3 regions of the Mucilaginibacter lutimaris genome follow, and region 2 is predicted to be linked to each of the others. Evidence: riboswitches for the same ligand, from Rfam matches in the RefSeq annotation. Region 2 holds a riboswitch; each other region holds the start of a gene.
The links. Region 2 has a riboswitch for S-adenosylmethionine ahead of ACFQZI_RS11900 (cysteine desulfurase family protein). Riboswitches for the same ligand answer to the same signal wherever they lie in the genome.
Positions count from the first base shown of each region.

Region 1 (4,650 bases), on a different contig from region 2:
TTTTATACCAAGTACAGCCATTAACCAGCTGGAAATGTGGCAGGCTGATACCTTTGACCCGGCTACGATAGACCGCGAATTAGGTTATGCGCAAAGCATAGGCTTTAATACCATGCGCGTGTTCTTATACAGCCTTGCCTGGAAACAAGATAAAGCCGGTTTTAAGAAACGTGTGGACCAATACTTAACCATAGCCAACAAGCACGGCATTAAAACCATGTTTGTTTTTTTTGACGACTGCTGGAACGCTGATGCTAAAATTGGCAAACAGCCTGCGCCTAAAGTGGGTGTGCACAACTCTGGCTGGCTGCAGGATCCCGGTAACCGCCTAAACAACGCGGGCGAAACTGCAATGCTGCAAGCCTACGTTACTGATGTACTAACCGCCTTTAAGCACGATAAACGCATACTGCTTTGGGATTTATATAACGAACCGGGCAACTCTAACAAAAAGGACGCATCTATGGGCTTACTTGTAAAAGTGTTTACCTGGGCGCGCGCAGTAAACCCCGACCAGCCAATTTCTGCAGGCCTTTGGGACTGGAGTTTTGAAAAGTTAAATGCCTACCAGGCCTTAAACTCCGATATTGTGACTTATCATGATTATACCGACGAAGCATCGCATCTTAAAACCATACAATTACTAAAAAGCCATGGCAAGCCATTGATTTGTACCGAATATATGGCACGCACCCGAGGCAGCAAGTTTGCCAACGTAATGCCAATGCTAAAAAAAGAAAACGTAGGCGCACTTAACTGGGGCTTTGTAATGGGTAAAACCAATACCATCTTTGCCTGGGATAATCCTATACCTGATGGTAGCGAACCTAAGGAATGGTTCCATGATATCTTCCGTAAGGACGGTACACCTTACAAGCCCGAAGAAGTGGAGCTGATAAAGAAGCTTAACGGGAAGTAATGATCATGTAGCGATGGGTTTTATACCCATCGCTACATGTAAGGATTGATTAAAGCTTGCATAATATTGTAATACAAAATTTTCTCATTGAAATTCAATTATTTAAAGAATATTTTAAATAATAAATATTAAGTCTATAGGAATTATAGATTTAATATGTACTTTTGTGATGTAATCGTTCTTTAAACATACTTATCCAGAAAGACAGAGGGAAGGGCCCTATGATGTCTTAGCAACCTGTACAGCTTTAAGGCTTGTAAAAGGTGCTAATTCCTGCTTCGCTGCTTAGCGGAGACAGATAAGCTGATTTAATAAAAACCGAATGCTCATGAAGCGTTCTGTTTTCACCTTGAAGGCCTCTCTCTTAATCGCTTTTCCGGATAAATTACCGAAACAAAATTGAAATGTATAGCTTTATGGAGCCTCACCCAAACCCTCTCCGAAGGAGAGGGCTTAAAAAGTCTCCCCTTTCGGGGGAGATTTAGAGGGGGCTTAACAATATTAAAAACCAATATCATGAGTTTAAGACTTGGCGACGACGCCCCAAATTTTAAGGCCCAGACATCGCAGGGCGAAATTGATTTTTACGAATACCTGGGCGATAGCTGGGGTGTGCTATTCTCGCACCCGGCAGATTATACACCGGTTTGTACTACCGAGCTTGGTAAAACCGCCTCATTAAAAGATGAGTTTGAGAAACGCAATGTTAAGGTTATAGCCCTAAGTACCGACAGTGCCGAATCTCATAAGGGCTGGATAAATGACATCAACGAAACACAAAACGTTGAGGTAACATTCCCGATAATAGGCGACGAGGACCGCAAAATATCTGAGGCCTACGACATGATCCACCCGAATGCATCATTGGTAGCTACCGTTCGTTCGCTGTTCATCATTGGGCCGGATAAAAAGATAAAACTTATCATCAGCTACCCGGCATCAACCGGAAGGAACTTTCAGGAAATACTGAGGGTGATAGACAGCCTGCAACTAACCGCCTACCACAGTGTAGCAACCCCTGCCGATTGGAAAGACGGTGAGGATGTGGTAGTGCTGCCATCTATTAAAACAGAAGATATTCCGGCTAAATTCCCTAAAGGGTTTACCGAGGTGAAGCCTTATTTAAGGACGACACCACAGCCCAATAAATAGGCTATAAGAATCAAAGTCGCGTGGCCGAGAGGATAGGTGTGGGTCTGCAAAACCTTTAACGGTAGTTCGAATCTACCCGCGACGTCTAAACTGACTGACTAATAATGACTGGGCGGTGGGCTGAGGAGCTCATCGCCTTTTTTATTTATTCCGTATGGACTCACCCCGCGACGCTTCGCGCGCCACCCTCTCTCCGCTACGCGGAAAGAGGGTGGAGGAAAATAAATTTACACACCCTCTTTGCGAAGCAGAGAGGGTCGACCAGCGAAGCGTAGTCGGGGTGAGTAAACTATTGAAGAGCGATTTATACACAATCCCGTTCCCAGCTTGTATATTTACATTATGAGCAACTCTACCCACAACTGGCCTAAACTCGATTTTCATTATCTGAAAGATACCATCAACACCGTTCACCAGTGGACGCAGATGATAGGCAAGGTACGCCTCAAAAAAATGCCATGGATAAACCACTCCTGGCAGGTTACCTTGTATGTAAGCGCCACGGGTTTAACAACGGGCAGCATGCCCTACAAGGATGGTGTATTCCAGATAGACCTGGATTTTATCGACCACCAACTGCATATCATAATTAGCACTGGCCAAAAGGTAACATCTGCCCTGGGTGCCGAAACCATTGCCGGTTTTTACAACAAATTGATGCTAAACCTCAAAGCCGTTGGTGTTGAGGTAGAGATCTATGCCGTACCCAATGAACTGGAAGTTGCCATTCCTTTTGCCGAAAATACCGCGCCCTGCACGTATCATCCCGAGGGGATGAACACTATCTGGCAGGCGCTCATCAAAATCCATAACGTGTTTACCGATTTTAGGTCGGGATTTTTGGGTAAGTGCAGCCCGGTGCATTTCTTTTGGGGCGCGTTCGATTTGGCGGTTACCCGTTTCAGCGGCAGGCCGGCGCCAAAACATCCCGGCGGCGCGCCAAATATGCCCGATGATGTGATGCAGGAAGCCTACTCGCACGAGGTGAGTTCCTGCGGGTTCTGGCTGGGCGGCGAACAGTTTCCACACCCCGCTTTCTACAGTTATTGCTACCCCACGCCGGAGGCATTCAGCAAGCAGCAGGTTAGTCCGCCCGAAGCATTTTACAGCGGCGAGATGGGTGAGTTTTTACTCACTTACGAAGTGGTACAGCAATCTGCCAACCCCGAAGAAACCTTGAAACAATTCCTGCAGAGTACATACAACGCCGCTGCCGTTACAGGTAACTGGGATAAGAGTTTAGAATGCGATTTGCAGGGGTTGAAGGGCTGAGATTAATAGTTAATTCATTTTCACTCTTTAAATAAATTAAAACTGCAATAAACCATGCTGTAAAAGGGGTGTCAAATAAGGGCATAAACTAAACCACAGCATGAAAATAAACCTTCAAATAAAAAAGCTATTACTGGCGACATCGCTTGTATTTGTTAGCCATCTATCGAACAGCCAAAACATTACCACTAAAAGAGACATCTTTGGAAACATTGTGACGGAGGACGCTTCAGGAAGTAAAAAGGTTTATGAAAAGGATGTTTTTGGCAATACGATTTTAAAGGACGAACACGGAACAACTATCGCTACTGTTAAGAAAGATATTTTTGGTAACGTAACGGAAGAATATACCGATGGGATAAAGAGGGTTTACAAAAAAAATATTTTTGGAGACATTACTGTAGAAGATGAAACCGGAGCTACTATTGCCACAACCAAAAAAAATATTTTTGGTGATATAACAAAAGAATACCGCGACGGAACCAAAAGGGTTTACAAAAGGAATATTTTTGGTGATGTTACTGTACAAAATGAATCGGGAGAAACTATCGCTACGTTTAAAAGGAACATTTTCGGTGATAAAACTGAAGAGTACAGTGATGGAACAAAAAGGGTTTACAAAACAAATATATTTGGTGATGTTACCGTAACAGATGAAACGGGCAAAACTATTGGTAAGATTAAGAAAGATATTTTTGGCAACAGGATAGAAGAGTACGATGATGGAACGAAAAGAATTTATAAAAAAAATATCTTCGGCGATATCAACGTAGAGGATGAGTCTGGAAAAACTATAGGTACTTACAGGAAAGATATTTCCGGTAATATTATCTTTGAAACGAAGTGATTTTTAAAAGTTTATCGATTGCACACTCTCTTTTGATGCGCGTTGTGTAAGGCCCTTTTGAATGCACCATGTAGTCATACACCTCAACCCCTGCACATTAGTAGTTTTAATGGGTTCAAAAAGCTCCCCGCCAAGGTCTGTAGTATATTCAAGCAGTACTTGTTCGTTTACCAAAAAACGTTCCGAGCCATCGGGCAGGGCGTAGCGGCTGTTGCCGACGGGAATCACTTTATCTTCGATACCAATATCTGATGCGAGGCGGGCAAAAAGGTAGCCGCCGGGTTTCAATACCCGCCATATGGAGCGCAGCATGGCGTCGAAATGGTTGCTGTCGGTAGCAAAGTGTAATACCGCGCTGCTTATCACCAGGTCAAATGTTGCATCATCAAACGGCATATCTTCTGCCGGTGCAACCTTAAAGTTTTGCTGCGGTAGTTTTGGCGCAAGTTCTTTAGCTAAC
Region 1 covers NZ_JBHTIA010000005.1:39,423-44,072, forward strand. Annotated here, with positions in the region: gene ACFQZI_RS09865 (1,4-beta-xylanase) at 1-919, shown strand, start outside; SAM riboswitch class I at 1,109-1,224, shown strand; gene ACFQZI_RS09870 (peroxiredoxin) at 1,436-2,071, shown strand; tRNA gene ACFQZI_RS09875 (tRNA-Cys) at 2,086-2,156, shown strand; gene ACFQZI_RS09880 (DUF5996 family protein) at 2,414-3,343, shown strand; gene ACFQZI_RS09885 (hypothetical protein) at 3,444-4,190, shown strand; gene ACFQZI_RS09890 (class I SAM-dependent methyltransferase) at 4,194-4,650, opposite strand, start outside.
Region 1: another riboswitch for S-adenosylmethionine. It lies ahead of ACFQZI_RS09870 (peroxiredoxin); the one in region 2 lies ahead of ACFQZI_RS11900 (cysteine desulfurase family protein).

Region 2 (4,650 bases):
ACTTTACGGATTGATTGTACCTGTGCTTGCATGGCTGGTTTTTGCTATAATACTAAAGAATGAAACAGTTATCCTGGATAGGCCTGTAACCCCTTATCTTATCGCTATCGGTATAAATCTGGTAATGCTGCGTTTTTCGGCAAGGGCATACCTGGATAAAACATCAAACGGAATAATGATAGCTACCTTTGTGTGTACCTTACTGATATTTATATTTAAGATATATGCGAGGTAAGGCTAAAAAAATCACTAAATGAAATACTACCTGGTAGCCGGCGAAGCCTCGGGCGATCTGCACGGTGCAAACCTGATGAAAGCTTTAAAAGAGCTTGACGGAAAGGCCGATTTCCGCTTTTTCGGCGGCGACCTGATGCAGGCCGAAGGCGGCACGCTGGTAAAGCATTATGCCGATATGGCGTTTATGGGTTTTGTAGAAGTGGTGATGAATTTAAATACTATCCTTAAAAATCTAAAGAAATGTAAAGAGGATATTGTTACCTATCGGCCGGATGTTTTGGTACTGATAGATTTCCCGGGGTTTAATTTAAAGATAGCGGACTTTGCCAAAACGCAGGGCATAGAAGTGTATTATTACATTTCACCCAAAGTATGGGCCTGGAACCAAAAGCGCGTTTTAAAGATAAAACGGGTTGTAGACCATATGTTCTGCATCCTGCCCTTTGAGGTAGATTTTTACAAAAGCTGGGGCATGGACATAGATTATGTAGGCAACCCCCTGCTTGATGCTGTAGACGCGTTTAAACCCAACCCCAATTTTGTTGCAGATAACAGCCTTGCCGGCAAAAAAACAGTTGCCCTGTTACCCGGCAGCCGTAAACAAGAGATAAGCCGTTTACTGCCCGAAATGCTTGCCGCGGTAGATAAATTTCCGCATCATCAATTTGTGATAGCAGGGGCACCTTCGTTTAACATCGATTACTATACACAATACCTTGGTGGTAAAAGTATCCCTGTGATATTTAATGCTACTTACGATATATTGGCTAATGCCGAGGCTGCTGTTGTAGCATCGGGCACGGCCACTTTAGAAACAGCTTTGTTTAATGTGCCGCAAGTGGTGGTTTATAAAGGCAATGCCTTAACCATTGGCATAGCCCGTATACTGGTGAAAATAAAATTTATATCGCTGGTTAATCTTATTATGGATAGGCTCGTGGTTACCGAACTGATACAGGAAGAATGTACTGCGGTAAAGATTACCGAAGAGTTAAATAACCTGCTGCACAATGCTCACCATCGTGATACCATGCTTGCGGACTACAATGTCCTTGATGAAAAGATGGGCCAACCGGGTGCATCGGTCAAAACGGCCAAGCTGATCTTAAAATATGCCTTAAAACAATAAGGCCCTGCTTAAAAAGCCGGGCCTTACTTGTCTCAAAGGGATGTTTTAAATAGATGTTGTAGATTATATGATTGATCAGGCGGCTACCAACTGTTGTTGGGCAGCTTTCTGTTTGTTGCTTGATGTAAACTGGTTTCTCTCTCTGAAAGCCTTAAGGTCTTCCATTAATAAGTTTTTTAATTCGTTATCAAAACGGGTAACTAATTTACTTGTTGCAGGTTTGTATTCAGCTTTCATAGGTTAATGTTTAAAGTTGTGAGTATGCAGTTGTTAATTATGCAGCGTTGCGGGTTGCGGTTTTTGATTTAAGCGCTTTTAGGTCGCTCATCAAAATGTTCATTAACTCTCTGTCGAAACGGTTAACTAATTTGCTGGTTGCTGGTTTTTGGTAAGTTTTCATAGTCCAATATTTAAAATTTTCAGTTTTTAGTTTGCTCTTTGTCTTCGTTGTTTTGGTTTTCGCTAAGGTTATCATGTCGGCGTTTCGCTTCTTTGTATTGCCTTGCTATTTGCTCTTCATCTCTCGCGTCGGATGTTTTCTCGGGAGCTTGAGGGTTTTCCCACTCTTTCTCCCCATCCTTGGTTTCAGTTATTTCGTCGATCATAATATCTCCGTTTGATAAGTACTATTCCAAACTAATGCCAAACTTTTCATTCCGACCAGAAAAAATGACACGCAACCATATTTATTTTTACATTAAAACTTAAAAGGTTTAAAAACAGCCGTTTTGAACCAAAAAATAAAATAGTATAAAGCAAAGGGTGTATGCAAAATGAGTACATGTTGTTGTAAAGAATAGTCAACAGAAAGGTTATCGGTTGTATAAAGTGTTCGTTTTTGAACAATAGGCCGTTCGGTTGGAGGGCGACTGATGAAAGAAAATAGTAACTTTCAAATTATTTTTAAATAAATTCTATTAAAGCTATAGACATTATAGGATATTATATATATTTGCATCATTAAATAGTTCTTTTAATAACTTATCCAGAAAGACAGAGGGAAAGGCCCTATGACGTCTTAGCAACCTGTACCGCTTCAAAGCGCGTAAAAGGTGCTAACTCCTGCTCCACTTATTGGGGAGAAAGATAAGATGACCACACATTAAAGTTAAATAGCTTTATCCTTTGTGTCCTCTTTTTTTGAGATAAGTTACTAAAGAAACATTGGTAACATTTAAAAACAGACACATAATGAGAATTTATTTAGATAACGCAGCCACCACCCAACTGGATAACGAGGTATTTAAAGCCATCACCCCTTATTTATTAGAATACTATGGCAACCCGTCATCGCATCATGAGCACGGCCGCGAGGTAAAAAAGGCCATTGAAGGGGCGCGCTCCACTATTGCCGGCCTGCTTAATGCTACGCCGGGCGAGATCATATTTACCAGTGGCGGCACCGAGGCAGATAATACCGCTATCTTGTCAAGCGTTCGCTCGCATCAAATAAAACACGTTATCACAACCCCTTTCGAGCATCATGCGGTGCTGCATACCTTAGAAGCGCTCAAAACTAAGGGCGAAATACAACTAAGTTTTATAAACACCGATAGCCACGGCAACCTGGATATTAACCACCTGGATGCTTTGCTTAAAACCAACGGCCGTTCGCTGGTATCTGTAATGCATGCCAATAACGAAATAGGTAATTTAAACGATATTGAATTGATAGGTGAGGTCTGTAAAAGCAGGGGCGCTCTTTTCCACTCAGATACGGTACAAACCATGGGGCATTACAGGCACGACCTGTCTAAACTAAACACGGATTTTATAGCAGCATCGGCACATAAATTTCACGGGCCAAAAGGCGTGGGCTTTATATATTGCCGCAATGGTGTACAGTTATCCCAACTATTGCACGGCGGCTCGCAGGAGCGTAAGCTACGCGCCGGTACCGAGAATATCCACGGAATAATAGGCCTGGCTAAAGCTTTAGAGATTGCCTACCGCAATATTGATGAACACCGGGTTTATATTCAAAATTTAAAAAACAGGATGATCGCTAAACTGCGGGAGCAGATAGGGGATGTTTATTTTAATGGTAATTCGGCCATTGCAGATAAAAGCTTATATACCGTATTAAGCGCAAGCCTGCCCGTTAACCATGCAACCGGCGATCTGCTGGCGTATCTGGATCAGAATAATATCTCCGTATCGGGCGGCAGCGCATGTTCAACCGGTTCGGCATCGCACGTGCTGAAGGCAATTGGCGCAGATGGGTCAAGAAACACGATCAGGTTCTCGTTCAGTAAATTTAACACCGCCCAGGAAATAGATCATACTGTAGAGAAGTTATCGGCTTTATATAAAGCCATAGCAGCGTAATATATAAGTGTATTTAAATGGTAATTACAGCGGCGGCGAGGTTAGTTAAAAGATCTTCTGAATTGGTTGGGCGATAAATTGGTATAACGCTTAAACAGTTTATTAAAAGACTGAGGATGCTCGAACCCCAGTTGATAGGCAATTTGGCCTGTGGTAAGTTGCGTGGTACTTAAAGCTTCCTTGGCCTTTTCAATTAAAAAATCATGAATATGCTGTTGCGTGCTTTGGCCGGTAAGCGACTTTAACATATCTGTAAGATACCTTGGTGAAACACGAAGGTGGTCCGCCACTTCAACAACAGTTGGTATGCCGGCTGCCATACTTTTAAAACGTTCTGCAAGATAATTATCCATTTTACTGATAATGTCATGATGCGCGGTTTTGCGTGTAAGGAACTGGCGGTTATAAAAACGGTTGCTATAATTCAGCAGCAATTCTATTTGTGAAACTAGCACATCCTGGCTAAAGGCATCAATGGCGTTGTCTAATTCGGTGCTGATGTTTTTAAAAAGCCCGGCTATTACATCTTTTTCTTTTTCTGAAAGGAATAATGCCTCGTTTACAGCGTAAGAGAAAAACCCGTATTGGTTTATTATTTTTCCCCAATTGATAGTTCCTGATCAGGTCTGTATGAAAATACAGGGTATAGCCTTCATAGCTGCTTTCATCACCTCTCATGGTAGCCAGCTGATTAGGGGCTAAGAATGCCAGGCCGCCTTCCTCAAAATCATAATAACCCTGCCCATATTTTACCTGCCCCCTAAAATTCATCTTAAACGAGATCTTGTAAAAGTCTATCAGGAAACTTCGCCCGGCGTTTTCACGGACGATCTTGGTAACATCGTAATTAACTAAAGCCACTAAAGGGTGCAGGGGCTTTGGCAAACCCATTCCCCTCATCAGTTCGGAGATACTTTTAATAACAATAGGTGGCTGTGTTACTTTCACGGGGCTAA
Region 2 covers NZ_JBHTIA010000008.1:88,850-93,499, forward strand. Annotated here, with positions in the region: gene ACFQZI_RS11875 (hypothetical protein) at 1-235, shown strand, start outside; gene lpxB (lipid-A-disaccharide synthase) at 254-1,366, shown strand; gene ACFQZI_RS11885 (hypothetical protein) at 1,442-1,603, opposite strand; gene ACFQZI_RS11890 (hypothetical protein) at 1,641-1,766, opposite strand; gene ACFQZI_RS11895 (hypothetical protein) at 1,786-1,971, opposite strand; SAM riboswitch class I at 2,345-2,459, shown strand; gene ACFQZI_RS11900 (cysteine desulfurase family protein) at 2,558-3,694, shown strand; gene ACFQZI_RS11905 (helix-turn-helix transcriptional regulator) at 3,736-4,149, opposite strand; gene ACFQZI_RS11910 (hypothetical protein) at 4,199-4,642, opposite strand.

Region 3 (4,650 bases), on a different contig from region 2:
CGAAGCATCCCGTAAATTCATTGCAAATGTTTTTGTTTGGATGTTTGTGGCTTTAGGGATTTCTGCCCTTTGTACCTACACATTTGCTTTCGTTCCCGAGCTATCAGGTATACTGCGCGACCCGGAAACAGGCCGTAATAACATTTTAGGTACTGTTACCATGTTTGCGCCTTTTGTGTTAGTGCTTATCATGTCGGGCAGGTTGCATAAAATGAGTGTTGTAACTGCGTCCATCATGTTTATAGCCTTTTCGGCCATCATGGGGATAAGCCTTAGCTATATATTTTATATTTATGGTTTTGGCACTATCTCGACAGCATTTATTACATCGGCCATTGTTTTTGGCGTAATGGCCATTGGAGGTTATACAACCAATCAGGATCTGACAAAATTTGGCTCTATCCTTATCATGCTGTTAATTGGCGGTATCATCGCCACCGTGTTAAACTTATTCATCTTCCACAGCGGAAGTTTTAGTTTATTAATTAGCTACGTATTGGTGGCAGTATTTGTAGGCCTTACCGCCTACGATGTGCAGAAATTAAAACGCATTGGTGCAGGCTTAGAGTACGGTAGCGCCGAAGGTAAAAAGACTGCTATAATGGGCGCTTTAACCCTTTATCTTGATTTTATTAACCTGTTCCTTTTATTGCTGCGCATATTTGGCGGTAACAGGAGATAATAGGTTTAAACCATATTGAAGAGCCGCCTGCAATAACAGGCGGCTTTTTTTTTTTAAAGAGTTTACTTACACGGTCATTGCTTCGCTCGACCCCTCTTTTCGCTTCGCGGAAAGAGGGGTCCAAAATAATCCCCGCTTTGCGCAACAGAGAGGGGCAGGGGGTGAGTTAATCGTTAAAGATTTTGGCTAAAGCCAGTTTTGCTTGTTTGCCATCCGTCTCATTTATGGGACGGCAATGAATTTGCAGTTAGCTTGATTAAATGTTTTATCTTGTAAAAATTGAAACACGGCAAAAATCATTGCCGTTGGCTTCAGCCAACGGATAGCAGGCAATTGCGTGTAATTTATACGCTTGCACTTTACAACATTATTATTCATCTTTGCATTGCTTATGGAGAAAGACGGAGGGATTAGACCCTGCGATGTCTTAGCAACCTGTTACTTAACAAGGTGCTACATTCTACTCAAACCAAATGAATGGCTTGAGACAGATAAGTGAAAGTCAATTCAACACCCGACTTTTCGAGTAAGCTGAGTTTTGAGATTTCATAGATAGTTTTTTGATTACACCGATTTCGGTTGCGATCATTTTTAATCGGTGCAATCATCAAAAAAAAATCGGTGCAATCATAAACATGGATATTAGAAAAGAACTACAAAAACGCATATTGGTTATTGACGGTGCTATGGGTACCATGATCCAAAGGTACGAACTTGGTGAGGAGGACTTTCGCGGGGAGCGTTTTCGTGATCATCCGTCGGACCTTAAAGGCAATAACGACCTGCTAAATATAACCCGCCCGGATGTGATCAAGGCTATTCACGCCGAATATCTGGACGCCGGTGCGGATATCATAGAGACCAATACCTTTAGTACACAAAAAATATCACTGGCCGATTATCACCTCGAAGAACTTGATTACGAATTAAGTTACGAAGGCGCGCGCATTGCCCGTGAAGTGGCCGACGAATACACTAAAAAAGATCCGTCGAAACCACGCTTTGTGGCTGGCGCCGTTGGCCCTACAAACCGCACGGCTTCTTTATCGCCGGATGTGAACGACCCCGGTTACCGCGCCGTTACGTTTGATGACCTCGCGCAGGCTTACTATGAGCAGGTGCGTGGTTTGGTGGATGGCGGCTCGGACGTGTTGCTGGTCGAAACCATATTTGACACATTGAACGCCAAAGCAGCGCTGTTTGCCATACAACGATATAAAGACGAGTGTAAAGCCGCAGGTAAAGATTACCCTGCGTTCCGTGAGACAGGGGGGATTATGATCTCCGGTACCATTACCGATGCATCGGGTCGTACCCTTTCCGGGCAAACGGTAGAGGCTTTCTGGAACTCTATCAGTCACGCAAACCTGTTATCGGTAGGGTTGAACTGCGCTTTGGGCGCTAAAGAAATGAGGCCCCATTTAGAGGAGCTTTCTGCAAAGGCAGGTGTATTTATCTCGGCTTATCCTAACGCCGGTTTGCCGAATGAATTTGGCGCTTATGATGAAACACCGCACGAAACCGCCCACCAGGTGGATGATTTTATAAAAGCCGGGCTTGTAAATATTGTAGGTGGTTGTTGTGGCACCACGCCCGACCACATTAAATGCATTGCCGAAAAGGCTGCAAAATATCCGCCAAGACAAATTCCTCAAATAGAGCCTTATTTAAGATTAAGCGGACTGGAAGCAGTAACCCTTACTCCCGAAACAAACTTTGTAAACATAGGCGAGCGTACCAATATCACCGGGTCGCCCAAATTCTCCAAACTCATCTTGGCCGAAGATTACGAGGCTGCCCTTACTGTTGCCCTGCAGCAGGTAGAAGGCGGCGCGCAAGTCATAGACATTAACATGGATGAGGGGATGATAGACTCGGAAGCGGTGATGGTGAAATTCCTGAATCTGGTTGCCAGCGAGCCCGATATTGCCAAGTTGCCCATCATGATCGATTCGTCCAAGTGGACGGTTATTGAAGCAGGCTTAAAATGTTTGCAGGGAAAAGGCATAGTAAACTCTATATCGCTGAAAGAAGGTGAAGAAAAATTTAAAGAATATGCGCGTAAGATCTTAAGCTATGGCGCTGCAGCCGTAGTGATGGCCTTTGACGAAACAGGACAGGCCGATTCACTGGAGCGCCGTAAAGAGATCTGTGAGCGCAGCTACAGGATATTGGTTGATGAGGTTGGCTTCCCGCCGCAGGATATCATCTTCGACCCGAATATATTAACCGTAGCAACCGGCCTCGAAGAGCATAATAACTACGCGGTAGACTTTATTGAAGCTACCCGCTGGATAAAACAAAACCTGCCGTTGGCAAAAGTAAGTGGCGGGGTAAGTAATATATCATTCTCGTTCCGTGGTAATAACGTGGTGCGCGAGGCCATGCACTCGGCATTCCTCTACCACGCCATTAAAGCGGGATTGGATATGGGTATCGTAAACGCCGGGATGCTGGAGGTATACGAGGAAATACCTAAAGATCTGCTGGAACTGGTTGAGGACGTACTGTTAAACCGCCGACCAGACGCTACAGAGCGCCTGGTAGAGTTTGCCGATACCATAAAGAGCAAAGGCAAAGAAGTGGTTCGTGATGAGGAATGGCGCAAAGGCCCGGTAGAAGAACGTTTGTCGCACGCGCTGGTAAAAGGTATCATCGAGTATCTGGATGATGACGTTGAAGAGGCACGACAAAAATTTGCCAAACCGCTGGAAGTCATCGAAGGCCCGCTGATGGACGGCATGAATGTAGTGGGCGACTTGTTTGGCGCCGGCAAGATGTTTTTGCCGCAGGTAGTGAAATCCGCCCGTGTTATGAAAAAGGCGGTGGCTTACCTGCTGCCCTTCATCGAACAGGAAAAACAGCGTGTTATAGATGCCGGTGAAGATAGCAGCGGCAGCCGCGCCAATGCCGGTAAGGTGTTAATGGCTACCGTAAAAGGCGACGTACACGACATCGGGAAAAACATAGTAGGCGTAGTATTGGCCTGTAATAACTTCGAGGTGATTGACCTTGGGGTGATGGTGCCCGCGCAAAAAATTATAGAAGAAGCAAAGAAACAGGAAGTAGATATTATAGGCCTGAGTGGTTTGATCACCCCGTCGCTAGATGAGATGGTGCATTTCGCTAAAGAGATGGAGCGCGAAGGATTTAGCATTCCGTTGATCATCGGCGGCGCAACTACCTCGCGCATTCATGCCGCGGTAAAGGTAGCCCCGCATTACTCGGGTGCTGCCATACACGTGCTGGATGCATCGCGCAGCGTAACGGTTTGCAGCAGCCTGATGAACCGCGATACCCGCGACAGTTATATACAGGGTATTAAGGATGAATACACCAAAGCCCGCGAAGCGCATGCTAATAAGAAAAACGACAAGCGTTTTGTAAGCATTGAACAGGCGCGTGAGCAGAAGTTTCAAATAGATCTTAAAACGGTTGCGCAAGCTCCTGCATTTTTAGGCACAAAGGTTTTTGAAAATTTCCCGTTGGAAGAGTTAGTGCCGTATATAGACTGGACGCCATTCTTCCACACCTGGGAGCTTCGCGGCAGCTACCCTAAAATTTTTGCCGACAAGTTTGTTGGCGACGAGGCCAAAAAACTTTTTGACGATGCACAGGCATTGATGAAACGCATAGTCGACCAAAAATTATTGCGCGCGAGTGGTGTTATCGGTTTTTGGCCGGCTAACAGTGTGGGTGATGATATTGAGTTATATACGGATGAGAGCCGCCAGCATTTGTTGACGCGTATTCATACACTTCGCCAGCAAAATGAAAAAGTTAAGGGCGAACCGTATTATGCCCTGTCGGATTTTATTGCGCCTAAAGATAGCGGTGTAGCCGATTACTTTGGCGGCTTTGCAGTAACAACAGGTATTGGATGCGACGAATTGGTTGCCGAATTTGAGGCCGACCACGACGATTACAACAGCATCATGACCAAAGCCATTGCCGACCGTTTTGCGGAA
Region 3 covers NZ_JBHTIA010000003.1:91,007-95,656, forward strand. Annotated here, with positions in the region: gene ACFQZI_RS01185 (Bax inhibitor-1/YccA family protein) at 1-682, shown strand, start outside; SAM riboswitch class I at 1,069-1,180, shown strand; gene metH (methionine synthase) at 1,318-4,650, shown strand, end outside.
Region 3: another riboswitch for S-adenosylmethionine. It lies ahead of metH (methionine synthase); the one in region 2 lies ahead of ACFQZI_RS11900 (cysteine desulfurase family protein).